One region of the Neobacillus sp. OS1-32 genome, then DNA from elsewhere that is predicted to be linked to it. Evidence: predicted binding sites of a transcription regulator. Region 1 holds the regulator's gene; the other holds the start of a gene.
What was found. The regulator Rex, encoded in region 1, represses fermentation and respiration genes when NADH is low (regulators of the CRP and FNR family bind a similar motif). The targets are predictions, from matches to a motif close to TTGTGAAATATTTCACAA.

Region 1 (3,147 bases):
CAATCGCCGCATGACCCGATATTTCCAGTTTTTTCACGACATTTAAAATAATTTTGCCTTTAGTTCCTCTATGCAGGTTAACAGCGAGAGCTTGGCAACTACCTTTGTCCCAGACTCAAAATGAAAACTTTCAGCATTAATCAGCAGCAAACAGGAGGACACCCCCAGCTTTCTCGTGATGACGATTTCCCCATGTTTTTGTTCAATTAGCGGGCGGTTTAGCTTTAAAAGCTGAAGCAGCATTTTTCCTTCGTCTAAATTGATCTCCCCTGATTGCAGCAGTTTTTCCAATACATTTGCCTCAAGAATCCTCGAAAAATCAAACTGAAAATGGCCACTCTCACTTTCTTGGTAAATATTCATAACCGTCTCTGAAACAATGTTACGTTTTATAAGTTCATCCTTTGTTAAAATAATTTCCGTTACATTTGGTGATAACAGATCTGCCAATTCATCCAGCGACAAATTCTCCTTCATTGTTTGAATTTTTTCAATCCGTTCCAATATCCTTTCCTTGGGAAAAAAGGTTTCTTGACCTGTAAATGTTGATTTACGGATAAACCATTCCTCTGGTATAAGATCCTTCCGTTTCCAGCGGTATAACTGCCCATACGAAATTCCGGTTAAACTCAATAAGTCCTTTTTGGAAATTAACTCCTCGCTCATTTTCGATAACCCCTTTCTATTTTACAGTGTAACATAACATTGTTATGCTGTAAAATTTTATTTTCTGTTTTTTGGAAAATAGGGCTGATTGCCAATTATCCCGCACAGCTATCACCAAATCATCGTCCCCTTCCGGACAGCTTCAAACTACGATCCTCCCTTTTTGTCTTTTCTGCTATCCCATCAATAAATAAACGCATGGCCTCATGTACCTGTTGCAGTGCCTGACACCATGCTTTCACTTAGACAATTAAAAAAAGCTTCCCTGATCATCATCAGAAAAGCTTTTTCTCCTATTCTTCGGTTTCGTCGACATTCGGATAATGCTTCAAAAAGTACACCAGTGATTGCAGTTCAACTGCGAGGTCAATGTGATGTACGCGAATCGATTTGGCGACATTTAATCTTGCCGGGGTAAAGTTCAGGATCCCCTTTACATTCGTGTTGCCAAGACGGTCCGTAATCAATTGGGCAACCTGAGCCGGTACTGTTAAAATAACCACCGAAATCTCTTCTTCGTTTAAATGTTTTTCTAAATCATCCATCGCAAAAACTGGAACATCACCAATTAATGTTCCAACCTTTCCAGGGTCAACATCGAAGGCGCAGGTGATTTTGGTATTATTATTTTTCATAAAATTATAATTTAAAAAGGCAGTTCCTAAATTACCCACACCAATTAGGGCTACTTTCGTTAATTCATCCTGGTCCAGAGTTTTCCGAAAAAAGGATAATAAATAATTTACATTATAGCCATATCCTTTTTTCCCGAGGGCACCAAAATAGGAAAAATCCCTGCGAATTGTAGCTGAATCAACCTTCACTGCTTCACTTAACTCTGCTGACGACACCCTTTGTTTACCAGAAGAATGCAGATTTTTTAAAAACCGATAATATAACGGTAGCCGCTTTGCTGTTGCCTGTGGAATCTTCGTCGTTTCATTCGACATTCTCTCCTTCACCCCGCTTCAAGTATTAGCTCCATTGCTGCATGTTCAAATCAGGTCGGTTCTTTTATAGTCACCACTTTTACCGCCGGTTTTTTCCACTAAATAAGTTGGTCCGATTACCATACCCTTATCCACTGCTTTACACATGTCATAGACCGTTAAAGCACACGCAGAGGCTGCTGTTAACGCTTCCATCTCAACTCCCGTGCTACCGATTGTTTTCACAGATACGGCAATATGTAACTGGTATTGTTTTAATTGAATTTGCTCCCAGGAAAAACTAATATTTATCCCTGTTAACGGAATAGGGTGGCACATCGGAATGATCTCCCAGGTTTTCTTGGCCGCCATTACCGCAGCAACTTGAGCAACTGCCAAGACATCGCCTTTTTTCATTTCATGATGCGTTATTTTTTGGTAAATTTCTTCACTTACGGTAATGCTGGAATGAGCAAAAGCAGTGCGGACTGTTTTCGGCTTATTGCTGACGTCCACCATCTTTGCTCTTCCTTCTTCATTAAAATGAGTAAACTCAGCCATTATAAATACCTCCTCCCAAATGATACTATATTTTTTTGTCGATGTGTGTGAAACTTTGAACTAACGGTATATTTTTTTATCCAATTACGGCTTTTTTGCTCGTATTGCCGCCCTTTCGGGAATAAGGTACACTATTTGTAAGTATAGAGGTGAATGAACATGATTTTACTGCAAGTTAATCAATTACAAAAATATTATGGTGCTGACCTTATTTTATCGAATATAAAGCTAGAATTACAAACTCGGGACCGCGTCGCCCTCGTCGGCCGGAACGGGGCAGGTAAATCGACATTATTGAAAATTATTGCTGGACATCTGTCTTATGATGGCGGCGAGATCATCAAGCCGAAAGAGGTAACAATCGGCTATTTAGCCCAGAATACCGGTTTGGAATCCAATTTTTCCATCTGGGAGGAAATGTTGAGTGTCTTCGAAGCACTTCGAAAGATGGAAAAATCTTTACGCAAGCTTGAGGAGCAAATGGCTGATCCTGATATTTTTAACCATCAGGCAAAGTACGAACGAATTATTCATGAATATGACCATTTACAGGTCCAGTTTAAAGAACTTGGCGGCTATCAATTTGAAGCGGATATTCGCTCCGTGCTGCATGGACTCAATTTTCATGACCATTCATTGATGATCTCAAGCCTCAGTGGCGGTCAAAAAACACGGCTTGCGTTAGGTAAGTTACTGCTGACGAAACCGGACATTTTAATATTGGACGAGCCCACCAACCATCTGGATATCGAAACGCTCTCCTGGCTTGAACAATATTTACAAGGGTATGATGGGGCCATTTTAATTGTTTCGCACGACCGCTATTTCTTGGACAAAGTGGTCACTCAGGTGTACGAATTATCGCGCAACCGCATCCAACGGTTTAGCGGCAATTATAGTGCTTATTTAGAACAGAAGGCAGCCAATTTTGAACGTGACATGAAGCTATATGAAAAACAGCAGCAAGAAATCGCTGCCCTGCAAGATTTTA
Region 2 (3,147 bases), 1.9 Mb from region 1:
CGCCATTTAGCGTAGGTCATAATTTGTGCTGCACCATCAACCCAGCTGCCGACAACGACCAAGGTTAAACCTAAGTAGAAAATCCAATGTGCTTGAAGCGGTGCATAGAACGTATAAAGAACGGATGCTTTATTGGTCAAAATCATCGCAGCCGCCATTAATGTTCCAATTGTCATCAGCCAAAAACCAATCCAACCAGCACGTCTCGCTGCATTAGAGTGGGTTCCGGCTGTTTTGCTGACTGCAGCATATTGGAATCCCATGATGAAAAACGTAGTTAAAATAAGCCCCATTAACACACCGTGGGTGGTTAAAATCTCATAATAGCCTATTCCTAATGGTAATTCGAATTTACCGGAACGGACGAGCACTTGCAGTAAGCCCATAAGTCCCCCAAGAGCAAGCGCTATAAAGGCCACATAAAAATGCGCCATTGAAACCTTTGCATCTTTGGGATCAACCTTTACCTTTGCCGAAACACTATTTATCATTGTTTAACCACCTCTATCTTTGAGAACATTAAATGGTGACCCGAGCCGCAATATTCGTTACAAACGACTAAATATTCGCCAGCTTTATTAAATGTTGTCGTATATTCGCTGACATAGCCAGGTTCAAGCATCATATTAATATTCGTTCCGGCAACTTCAAAACCGTGAATGACGTCTTTCGTTGTAGCAATTACCTTTACTTTCGCCCCAAGAGGAACTTTTACTTGAGCGGGATTATATGAGAATGCCTGCGCAACATAGACTAGCTCATAATCCCAGTCTTTTCCTTCTACTTTATGTAACCCCGGTTTGTCGAATGGCTTTTGCTGATCGACCTTATCAGGGTCTACTGTTGTTAAACAGCTTGGTGGTTTATTGCCAAGGTAGAAGGCGCTTACACCTATCGTGGTTAAGAAAAGAACCAGGCAGCTAACACCCACTATTAGCCAAATTTTTTCCAGCTTATGCATATGCATAATTTTTTCCCCCTTCAATCTTTAAAAACGTTCTACGAATAGCATGTAAACACTAACCCAGGTGATAACAATAAACAATCCCAGGAAGAAAACGGATGCAAGTGTTCCTTTTAAAGAAGAACTATCTTCTATTTCTGTTTTTTGTTCCGTTTTAAGTTCTGCTTTCGCCATCCCCAAACACTCCCTTCTGAAAGTTTAAAAATAAAAATAATTTAGTTCTCTTTCATAATACAAAACAATCTTGAAAGAAAAATACCAAATTTAAGAGTTCACAAATTGTTCATACTTTATATTTTCACTATGAATATAGTGAAAAATTGATGTAATAGTGATTTATGTCACATTTTGCATTTTTGCAAATGTGAACAAAATGTGAAATGCCATAACTCACTTGTGACATAAGTAGTTGAATTTTCCTAAAAGGTCCTTTCGCCATTTTATGTCACCTTATCGGATAGAAGGAATAGTATAATTATTATTTGAATATTTTTCAGATTGGAAGAGAGTGATCGGTAAGTGGAGAAATATTACTGTGAGCAATGCCGCTTATTGTATAGCAAAATGGAGTATTGTAAAATATGCGGAATTTTAGCCAGTAACAAAATAAAGATTGAAATTCATAAGCAGCCCGAAAAATAAAGCTGGAAAAGATTGTTCAATGCCTGGCCAATGAATCTGCTATATAATAATAGAGCACAACAACAACCTTCAAAACGTTTGCTTCTCCATCTGCGGGGAGGCTTTTTTTTACTGGAATAATGGCTGGTGAACAGGAGATAATATTCCGTAAATATATTAGGGAGTCAGAAAATGCCAACAATCATTTCTATTGCAGAAGTTATTCCGCCGTTTGAAATAAAACAAGACAAAGCCTCTGAATTTGCCAAAAATCTATTTTCAAATGCCTATAAGGATATCGATAGATTATTGCAGGTGTTTCAAAATGGTCAAATTGAAAAACGCCATTTTGTGAAAGATTTAGCCTGGTTCGGGAACAGCCATTCATTAAAAGAAAGAAATGATGCTTATATTGAAGCAGCGGTTTCTTTAGGGAAGGCTGCAGTTATAAATTGTTTAACAAATCGCTCATTTTTAAAAAAATCAATTCCCGTTGCGGAAATTGATGCCATCTTTTTTGTCTCGACAACTGGTTTTGCTACTCCCACTATAGAGGCGAGGATAATGAATCTTCTCCCGTTTAACCCAAACACAAAACGGATCCCCATTTGGGGGCTTGGCTGTGCCGGCGGGGCCGCCGGGTTATCAAGAGCATATGAATATTGCCTGGCCTTTCCCAGCGCAAAAGTTCTTGTCTTGGCAGTTGAACTTTGCAGTCTCACATTTCAGCATGATGACCTTTCAAAAAGTAATTTAATCGCCACATCGCTTTTTGCTGATGGTATAGCTTGTGCGCTGATTTGTGGAGATGGTTGTAATCTGGATGAAGTAAGATTGAAAAAAACCTTGCCGGCAATAATGGCCACGCAGTCGACGTTAATGCCTGATTCATTGGATGTTATGGGGTGGGATCTTCAAAATGAGGGCTTATACGTTCTCTTCTCCCGCGATATCCCCAGTATCATCGAGCGATGGCTAAAGCCAAATGTTATCAGCTTTCTTCAACATCAGCGGCTTCATTTGGAAAAAATAGATTATTTTATTGCCCATCCGGGTGGTAAAAAGGTACTAGACGCTTATTTGAAAGCACTACATATCCCTGCTTCCATGGTTGAAAATTCTTTGGAGGTGTTAAGACAATACGGAAATATGTCTTCAGCGACTATATTTTATGTGTTAAAGCGTTATTTGGAATTGCAAATTCCGGTTGGGGCCAATGCTTTGTGCGCTGCCCTCGGTCCGGGCTTTAGTATGGAATTGTTATTATTAAGGTGGTTTGAATGAGTAGTAGTACACCGTTTCTTTGCTTAATCAGCTATCTAATTACCGCACGTTTAATAGAACTGGTGATTGCAAAAAGGAATGAAAAGTGGTTGAAACAGCGGGGGGCAGTTGAATTCGGCAAAGATCACTATCGTTATCTAGTCACGATGCACATGCTGTTTTTTGCGGTATTTGTTTTTGAAAAAATTTTCTTTAATTGCAGGTTAACTCCGTTATGGCCGGCAATTTTCCTTCTTTTTATATTGGGGCAGATGATGAGAATTTGGATCATCGCGTCA

Region 2: a site for Rex is predicted at 1,294-1,311, ahead of RCG24_RS03185 (cytochrome c oxidase subunit 2A). Genes of this name have one in related genera too.

What each region holds. Positions count from the first base shown of each region.
Region 1 is NZ_CP133263.1:2,993,195-2,996,341, forward strand. Features, by position in the region: gene RCG24_RS14800 (cytoplasmic protein) at 1-37, opposite strand, end outside; gene RCG24_RS14805 (YhbD family protein) at 43-666, opposite strand; gene RCG24_RS14810 (redox-sensing transcriptional repressor Rex) at 960-1,616, opposite strand; gene moaC (cyclic pyranopterin monophosphate synthase MoaC) at 1,662-2,156, opposite strand; gene RCG24_RS14820 (ABC-F family ATP-binding cassette domain-containing protein) at 2,316-3,147, shown strand, end outside.
Region 2 is NZ_CP133263.1:602,715-605,861, forward strand. Features, by position in the region: gene RCG24_RS03175 (b(o/a)3-type cytochrome-c oxidase subunit 1) at 1-491, opposite strand, end outside; gene RCG24_RS03180 (cytochrome c oxidase subunit II) at 488-967, opposite strand; gene RCG24_RS03185 (cytochrome c oxidase subunit 2A) at 989-1,138, opposite strand; gene RCG24_RS03190 (type III polyketide synthase) at 1,778-2,869, shown strand; gene RCG24_RS03195 (isoprenylcysteine carboxyl methyltransferase family protein) at 2,866-3,147, shown strand, end outside.